Regions from separate parts of the Klebsiella sp. GFKo11 genome, predicted to be linked through region 1. Evidence: predicted binding sites of a transcription regulator. Region 1 holds the regulator's gene; each other region holds the start of a gene.
The links. The regulator Fur, encoded in region 1, represses iron uptake genes when iron is present. The targets are predictions, from matches to a motif close to ATAATAATGAGAACNACTATCAA.
Positions count from the first base shown of each region.

Region 2: the regulator Fur is predicted to act here: its motif matches at 1,500-1,522, upstream of bfd (bacterioferritin-associated ferredoxin).
Region 3: the regulator Fur is predicted to act here: its motif matches at 1,482-1,504, upstream of AC07P6_RS28325 (TonB-dependent siderophore receptor).

Region 1 is NZ_CM151369.1:4,458,417-4,461,599, reverse strand. Features, by position in the region: gene chiP (chitoporin ChiP) at 1-472, shown strand, start outside; gene AC07P6_RS21625 (ChiQ/YbfN family lipoprotein) at 520-852, shown strand; gene fur (ferric iron uptake transcriptional regulator) at 923-1,375, opposite strand; gene fldA (flavodoxin FldA) at 1,667-2,197, opposite strand; gene ybfE (LexA regulated protein) at 2,348-2,641, opposite strand; gene ybfF (esterase) at 2,775-3,183, opposite strand, start outside.
Region 2 is NZ_CM151369.1:544,141-547,323, reverse strand. Features, by position in the region: gene AC07P6_RS02515 (prepilin peptidase) at 261-737, shown strand; gene bfr (bacterioferritin) at 721-1,197, opposite strand; gene bfd (bacterioferritin-associated ferredoxin) at 1,271-1,465, opposite strand; gene tuf (elongation factor Tu) at 1,640-2,824, opposite strand; gene fusA (elongation factor G) at 2,895-3,183, opposite strand, start outside.
Region 3 is NZ_CM151369.1:5,903,950-5,907,132, reverse strand. Features, by position in the region: gene AC07P6_RS28330 (MltF family protein) at 1-1,175, opposite strand, end outside; gene AC07P6_RS28325 (TonB-dependent siderophore receptor) at 1,775-3,183, shown strand, end outside.

The DNA of each region.
Region 1 (3,183 bases):
AGGAACCTGGGTTAAAGCCGATGGTCAGCAGGGCTACTTCCTGCAACGTATGACGCCGACTTACGCCTCATCTAACGGTCGTCTCGATGTCTGGTGGGATAACCGCTCTGACTTCAACGCCAACGGTGAAAAAGCGGTGTTCTTCGGGGCGATGTATGACATGAAGAACTGGAATATGCCGGGTTGGGCCTTCGGCGCGTCCTACGTTTATGCATGGGATGCAAAACCAGGAAAAATGTCTTCTCCTGATGCTTACTACAACCCTGACAAACGTCTGGAAGAGTCAGCCTACAGCCTGGATGCGATGTACACCGTACAGGAAGGACGTGCGAAGGGTACGCTGTTTAAACTGCACTTTACTCAATACGACAACCACTCCGATATCCCAAGCTGGAGCGGCGGCTACGGCAACATCTTCCAGGATGAGCGCGACGTGAAGTTCATGGTTATTGCTCCATTCACCATTTTCTGATGCCAGTGCGGCGGGCATGAGCCTGCCGCAATTTCCCGAGGTCGATTATGAAGAAGCTATTGCTTGTCGCTATTATGGCGGCAGGTCTGGTTGCCTGCACGCAGTCGCCAGCGCCGAAAGAGGATTCAAAGTTAAAAGATGCCTACAGCGCCTGTATTAATACTGCTGAAGGTAACCCAGATAAAGTCGAAGCCTGCCAGAGCGTATTAGACGTTCTGAAGCAAGAGAAGCAGCATCAGCAGTTCGCCACCCAGGAAAGCGTGCGAGTACTGGATTACCAGCAATGTATCCAGGCGCGTAAAACCGGTAACGATCAGGCTGTACAGTCGCGCTGTGACCAGATTTGGAAAGAGATTCGTAGCAACAACACGAAACCCTGATTTTTACTTTTCGTAGCCATAAAAAAAGCCAACCATCAGGTTGGCTTTTTGCTGCTTACGCAACGGGGAATTACTTTTCCACCGCGTCGTGGGCATGTTCATCTTCGCGGCAATCGCCTTCTGCACAGTGACCGTACAGGTACAGGCTGTGGTTGGTGAGGCGAATACCGTGTCGGGAGGCAATCTCACGCTGACGAGCTTCAATTGAGTCATCGCTAAATTCGATCACTTTGCCGCAATCGAGGCAAATCAGGTGATCATGATGATGCTGCTGCGTCAGTTCGAAAACGGATTTACCACCTTCGAAATTATGACGAGTGACGATGCCGGCGTCGTCGAACTGGTTCAGTACGCGGTAGACGGTGGCCAGGCCAATCTCTTCACCCATATCAATCAGGCGTTTATATAAGTCTTCCGCACTGACATGATGGTTATCCGGTTCCTGCAGGACTTCCAGGATTTTTAATCGTGGAAGTGTTACTTTCAGGCCAGCCTTCTTTAATGCGGTATTGTTGTCAGTCATGCGGAATCTGTCCTGTTGCTAAACGATCTACTTCCATCAGCGGAAGTAATACAGAGAATCACCCGATGTAATGCGTCTCATTATAGAACTGCCATGGTGAAATGAAAACTGCAAGCATCGGGCCTTGTATGCTGTCAAAAACGAGGCACTGGCTACAAAGTGCTTCACGTGACCTCGTTAAATCAGAGGACATTGTACAGATATGTGATTAAAAGTTAAAAACTTGTAGCTATAACTTTGATTGCTTTTATCTATTAATTCGGCGAAATCTGACGATAACGCCGTTTAGACTCAGGCATTCTTGATTTCTTCGAGGTGCAGCTCTTCAGAAATCTGTTTTACCCATTTTTCCACGCGTTCGTTAGTCAGTTCTGGCTGACGGTCTTCGTCGATGGCCAGACCCACGAAGTGGTCATCATCTGCCAGACCTTTAGATGCTTCGAAATGATATCCAGCAGTCGGCCAGTGACCAACGATAGTGGCGCCGCGCGGTTCGATGATGTCGCGAATGGTACCCAGCGCATCACAGAAGTATTCAGCGTAGTCTTCCTGATCACCGCAGCCAAACAGCGCGACCAGTTTGCCGTCGAAATCGACTTCTTCCAGCGTCGGGAAGAAATCATCCCAGTCACACTGTGCTTCACCGTAGTACCAGGTTGGAATGCCGAGCAGCAGAATATCGTGAGCTTGCAGATCTTCTTTGCTGCTCTTGGCAATGTCGCGAACATCAGCAACATCTTTACCAAGCTGCTTTTGAATCATTTTTGCAATATTTTCGGTGTTGCCGGTGTCGCTGCCAAAAAAGATGCCGATGATTGCCATGAGTAAAATAACCTCTTGAAACTTAATGATGTGGTAGGGACTTAAATGCCCACAGATAGGGGCAATGATAGCAGAACTAAGAAGGGCGCGGAAACAGCAATCACGCCCGACTGCACACTCTGCTACATGAAAGCTTATTTTTTGAGGGTTTTAGGCTTTATCCTGGCTGCGCAGGGCCGCCAGTTGGTTCATCAGCATCTCTTCAATCAGATCGCTGCGGTTCATGTTGCGGGCTTCGGCCAGCTCATTGAGCGCATCAACCGCATCGGCATTGAGCTTCAGCTCAACGCGCTTCAAACCGCGAACTTTATCGCGCTTGAGCTGATTGCGTTTGTTGATACGCAGCTGTTCGTCGCGTGAAAGCGGATTGGTTTTCGGTCTACCCGGCCGACGCTCGGTTGCGAACAAATCTAATGTCGTACGGTCCGTTTGTTCTTTTGCCATGATTCAGAGTGACTTCGGGGGAAACAAGCTGTCGGGCATAGCCGACGCAGATAGCCCGCCATAATACATCAGGCGAGGGGCTGCGCCAACGACCGCGGGCATTCTGCCGCGCGGTCGGGCAGATTTTAGCCAGTTACGCGGCTATGGAGGTCAAATAACGGCGTATTGCCCGTAAAACGGCCTCTGGTTTTTCTGCATGTACCCAATGTCCGGCTCCGGCAATCACATGGGCCCGCGCCTGGGGGAATTGAGCCAGCAGAGCCTCACGGTAGGCATCGGTTACGTAGGGTGAGTTACCGCCGGGGATAAACTGCGCCGGATGCGGCCAGGCGGGGATGGTTTGCCAGCCGACGATATTGTCATATTGCTCCCACAATACCGGCACGTTAAACCGCCACTGACCGTCCACAAAGGATTTCAGCAGGAACTGAATGACGCTTTCTTCATGAAGGTGTTCGCGCATAACCGTCGCTGCATGCTGGCGAGTGGCCGCGTGGGCGTCGGTCACGGCATTGATGGCGGCGAAGATTTCATCATGGCGA
Region 2 (3,183 bases), 2.5 Mb from region 1:
CCAGTTTCGCTATCAGGGTTCATATCGAACCGGCCGTCAACTTTGACAGGCCCGCGCATTATACGCAAATTCAGCCGCAACGCAAGCATTGTCTAGTAATTCATCACTGGCTTCTGAGAGCAGGGATCATCATGTTCAGCAACGCTGTGAAATGCAGGCAAATACATCTGATGACTACTTCCATTGCACATTATTGGCCTTTGCTACATGAACGACTTCTCAGCACCCTCACTACTACAGCCATATCACAGGAACTATCCATGTTCATCACTTCCTCAATATTTATTATTTTGTACTGTGGGTTATCGCTCATGCTCTGTTGGTGCGACTACCGAAGTGGTCTGCTTCCAGATCGATTTACCTGCCCCCTACTCTGGGTTGGTTTGCTTTATCATCTATATTTATCAGAAAGTACTCTTTCAAGCGCAGTATGGGGGGCGATCGCTGGCTATGTGTCCTTTGCTACTATCTACTGGTTATACAGAGGACTGCGCGGATATGAAGGCATCGGTTACGGTGACGTTAAATTTCTGGCCGCTCTTGGGGCCTGGCATGGATGGAGCGTATTACCTAAACTAGTGCTTATTGCAACCATACTCGCATGTGTCACACTTGGGATGAAGATCATAGCGGGAAGAAAAAGGCAGGTATTATACAACCCGCTGCCTTTTGGCCCTTTTCTGGCAGCAGCGGGTCTTTGGTGTGGATGGCAGACGCTTATTAGTCCGCCACCTTAATTTGTGACTGAAGATAATTCTGTAGGCCAATTTTACCGATTAAGTCGAGCTCAGTTTCCAACCAATCAATGTGGCTTTCTTCGTCTGTAAGGATCTCAATTAGCATATCGCGGCTGACGTAGTCATAGACACTATCGGCATAGGCAATAGCTTCTCGCAAATCTTTAGCCCCTTCCAGTTCCAACCGTAAATCAGATTGCAGCATCTCCTCGACATCCTCGCCGATGCGCAGTTTGCCAAGATCTTGTAGGTTAGGGATTCCTTCGAGAAACAAAATACGCTCGATATACTTATCGGCATGTTTCATTTCATCAATGGATTCGTGGTATTCGACATCGTTGAGGCGCATCAGGCCCCAGTTCTTAAACATTCTCGCGTGGAGAAAGTATTGATTAATTGCGACAAGCTCATTTCCCAATAATTTATTGAGATAAGTTATGATTTTGACATCACCTTTCATTATATAGTCCCTCCGCTTCCACTTATTGAAGCGTAGTTCGACCTATAGAGATGTCAAAAAAAGCAGGAGGGCTTCAGGCAATCTCTTGATATTCTGGCATGCGAGTTAATTCATCTTCCATAATTTCTCGAGCTGCGCGAATGCACTTACCGCATTGATTTCCAACGGGAATAAATTTTCTTAGTTGTTGAAAAGACTGGGGGTGGAATTGACGCACAGCCTGACGAATTTTTTTATCGTTTACACCATTACACAGACAAACGTACATACAGACTCCCGTTCAACTTATATGCAAAGTGTAAATGAGAATAGTTATGATTACAATAGCCTGTTTATTAAATATACGCCTGCACTAATTTCTGTAAACAATCTCCCTCGTTAACTCAAATAGTCGACAGCAAAAAGGGCGCCTAAGCGCCCTTTTCTAATTCAGAACTAATAATTAGCCCAGAACTTTAGCAACAACGCCCGCGCCAACGGTACGGCCGCCTTCACGGATTGCGAAACGCAGACCGTCGTCCATTGCGATTGGGTGGATCAGGGTAACAACCATTTTGATGTTGTCGCCCGGCATAACCATCTCTACGCCTTCCGGCAGTTCGATGGTGCCAGTCACGTCAGTTGTACGGAAGTAGAACTGCGGACGATAGCCTTTGAAGAACGGAGTATGACGACCGCCTTCATCTTTGGACAGAATATAAACTTCAGATTCGAATTTGGTGTGCGGCTTGATTGAACCCGGCTTAGCCAGTACCTGACCACGTTCGATTTCTTCACGTTTGATACCACGCAGCAGAACACCTACGTTCTCACCAGCACGGCCTTCGTCCAGCAGTTTGCGGAACATTTCAACGCCGGTACAGGTAGACTTCGCAGTCTCTTTGATACCAACGATTTCAACTTCTTCGCCAACTTTAACAATACCACGCTCTACACGGCCGGTAACAACGGTACCACGACCGGAGATGGAGAATACGTCTTCGATAGGCAGCAGGAACGGCTTGTCAATCGCACGCTCTGGTTCCGGGATGTAAGAATCCAGGAAGCCAGCCAGTTCGATGATTTTCGCTTCCCACTCTGCTTCGCCTTCCAGCGCTTTCAGAGCAGAACCACGAACGATCGGAGTGTCGTCGCCCGGGAAATCGTACTGAGACAGAAGTTCACGAACTTCCATTTCGACCAGTTCCAGCAGCTCTTCGTCATCAACCATGTCGCATTTGTTCAGGAACACGATGATGTACGGAACGCCTACCTGACGACCCAGCAGGATGTGCTCACGAGTCTGCGGCATCGGGCCGTCAGTCGCAGCAACAACCAGGATCGCGCCATCCATCTGCGCAGCACCGGTGATCATGTTTTTAACATAGTCGGCGTGGCCCGGGCAGTCTACGTGTGCGTAGTGGCGAGTCGGGGTGTCATATTCAACGTGAGAAGTGTTGATGGTGATACCACGAGCTTTTTCTTCCGGCGCGTTATCGATCTGGTCGAATGCGCGAGCAGCACCGCCGTAGGTTTTAGCCAGTACGGTAGTGATTGCAGCGGTCAGAGTAGTTTTACCATGGTCAACGTGGCCGATAGTACCGACGTTGACGTGCGGTTTTGTACGTTCAAATTTTTCTTTAGACACGGCTATATTCCTTACTATAGTGCTCTCCCCTTCAGGAGAGAGCACGGGACTTTGGTTTTAACCCTGCGGCTTATTTACCACGGGCTTCGATTACGGCCTGAGCAACGTTATTCGGCGCATCATCATACTTCAGGAACTCCATAGAGTAAGAAGCACGACCTTTGGTCAGAGAACGCAGCTGAGTTGCATATCCAAACATTTCAGACAGCGGAACTTCAGCGTGAATCACAACGCCAGTCACGTTGGATTCCTGACCGCGCAGCATACCGCGACGACGGCTAAGGTCACCGATAACATCACCAGTATTCTCTTCCGGAGTTTCTACTTCAACCTTCATGATCGGCTCAAGCAGAACTGGT
Region 3 (3,183 bases), 1.4 Mb from region 1:
TCGAGCTGCTTAATATCGCCGACCTTCAGCTCCCTACCGGTATTCGGCATCACCTGCATAACGCCAATTGCGCCAACGTGGCTCCGTACCGACTGATTAAGCCGCGATTCCTGATACCCCTGTGCGGCCATCAGCAGCCAGTCGACGTCATAGCGATCGCCGTATTTACGGAAAATTTCCACCATCGTGAGAAACTTACGTCGCTCCTTCTGCGCCGCCGCGTTTTTAACGTATTTAGCATCTTTCAGATAGCGCAGCAGGATCGTATTACCCAGCTTGCTGCCCTGGCTGTTTTCTTTGATGAAATGATTAAGTAACGTGAGAAGCTGCGGGCTGTTGCTGCGTACCGCCCAGCCAATATTGCCCTCGTTGCGCAGAATGATGTCCTGGTGAACCTGAATTTTTGGAAAAACCTGTTTCCAGAACATCGCCTTATGGCGATCGACCACGGTCAGCGGGATAAGTCCGGCACTGAGCATCTCTATTAAATCTTCATCCTCCAGCGCTTCGGGGGCTGGTTTAATAATCACGGGCGGCAGGGACTCTTGCGCAAAGCGCGCATTGAGCGCAACCAGGCTTGCGTAATAGCTCGACGATGTGCGCACAAATACCGTCTTGCCGGAGAGTTGTTGCAGATTTTCCACTTTAGGAGAGCCAGGGCCAGAAAGCAGCAGCTCCTGAACGTGGGAATAGATAGGCGCGGTAAACGTCATTTGCTGTTGACGTTCCGGTGTGATGGTCAGGTTAGCGGCGATGATATCCCCTTTACCGGCGTTAAGCGCGCTGATGAGCTGGTCGCGGGCAACGGGAACAAAAATGATCCGCACTTTGAGATGGCGATGCTTAAGCTTCTTCTCTTTCGCTAATTTTTGATTCAGGCTGCGTTCAAACTCCATAAAAATATCGTGCGTGGCGCCGCGCTGGGTGCCTTTGTTGATAAAGAAAAAGGTTTTGCTGTAGGTGGTTAAAACCCGGATTGTTCGTCGGTCGAGCATACCCGGCAAATCGCCCTGCCATGGTTGCAACATATCCTCGACGTTAACTTCAAGGGCCTCGCGTTCGTCTGGCTCAGCGCGTGTATTTTCTGAGGCCGCGTTAACCGAACTGAAAAATAGCAGGGCGGCAAGGCAGGTCAGCCAGCCGATAAGGTATCGATATGACGACAGGGTGTTCATGGCGCGGTGCTCCGCAGGGGGATTGTTTTATTCTAGTCAATCCTGCGCAGTTAGCATGCCAGGCAGTATGTATGAGGGACTACAAATCCGGATGTTAATTATTTAACAAGATCAGTGTTTATATTGCAATAATAAAATCGAGCTTATTTAAATAATTGTGGAAATAATATGGATGAATTGTGTTTTTTTAATGTAGATATAATTCATTTGTTTAATTTTGTCATGGTATTAAATAGATTTAAATTTTTTCATCTGTCTGTTTTTGCTTTGTATTTTAATTTATTTGCATGATGAATAACTATCAACTTGATAATAAATCTCATTTCTAATAACGTGGTTCGGCACAATAATCCTATTGCGTGCTGATCGGCAAACACTATCAAAGAATAGCGTGGCGCGTTTATTTCTTCGTGTTGCCAGGGCAAAAATTTCTATTTTTGGCGTAAATTTTGAATCGATATCCCGGTATTGCATCGGGAGGGCTCTGCTTACGCCAAAACCAGAGACGTTGCCCTATGCATGGAAGTCACTGCCGTTGTTTATATGACTGATGAAGAAGGCGTGCCCCGACAGCAATAAAAGAAAACAGGGCATATTCCATGAAACACTCTTCGCACTACTCGCTGGCCGTGCTGATCCACATGGCTATCCTGGGGGTGGCGCTGCCAGCGCTGGCCGCCGAGGGCAACACTTCAGACGAAACAAAGAAATCCGATACGGCGATTGCCGCAGAAAATCATGATGAAACGATGGTCGTGACCGCGGCAACGCAGAACCTGCAAGCCCCCGGCGTATCCACTATTACCGCCGATGAAATCCGCAAGCATCCACCGGCTCGCGACGTTTCAGAACTGATTCGAACCCAACCGGGCGTCAACCTTACCGGCAACTCCACCAGCGGCCAGCGCGGTAATAACCGCCAGGTCGATATTCGCGGTATGGGACCGGAGAACACGCTGATTCTGGTAGACGGTAAACCGGTGACCAGCCGTAACTCCGTGCGCTATGGCTGGCGCGGAGACCGTGATACGCGCGGTGATACCAGTTGGGTTCCGGCAGAAATGATCGACCATATCGATGTCATTCGCGGCCCTGCGGCGGCCCGCTACGGTAATGGCGCAATGGGCGGGGTGGTCAATATTGTCACTAAACCGGCGACCAGCGAGTGGCATGGTGCCTGGAATACCTATATGAACGCTCCTCAGCACCGTAAAGAGGGGTCGACGAAGCGCACGAACTTTAGCCTCAACGGCCCGCTGTCGGATGAGGTTAGCTTTAATTTATGGGGCAACCTGAGCAAAACGCAGGCCGACGCCCAGGATATTAACTCCGGCCACGAAGCGGCACGAACCGGTACCTATGCGGGCTCTTATCCAGCGGGACGTGAAGGCGTAGAGAACAAAGATATCCACGGCAAACTGCGCTGGGAGTTTGCGCCGATGCAGGCGCTGGAGTTCGAAACCGGCTACAGCCGCCAGGGTAATCTGTATGCTGGCGACACGCAAAATACCAACACCAGCACGCTGGTGAAAAGTATGTACGGCAAAGAGACTAACCGCCTATATCGGCAGACTTACGGGGTGACGTGGACCGGCGGCTGGGATAATGGCGTGACCAGCAATACCTATGCTCAATATGAGCACACCCGTAACTCGCGCATGAACGAGGGGCTGGCGGGCGGAACGGAAGGGATCTTCTCCGGAAGCGAATTCTCCGATATCGACCTGTCGGATGTGCTATTGCACAGCGAGGTGAATATTCCGTTTACCTTCGGGTTTGAGCAAAACCTGACGCTGGGGACCGAGTGGAACCAGCAGCGGATGAAAGATGGCGTATCGACGACCCAGTCTCTCTCTTATGGCTCTATTGACGGCATCTCGGCAACCGGGCGTAGTCCGTATTCCAGCGCTGAGATTTTCTCGCTGTTTACCGAAGACAATATTGCACTGACCGATAGCACCATGCTGACGCCCGCTCTGCGTTTTGACCATCACAGCATCGTCGGCAA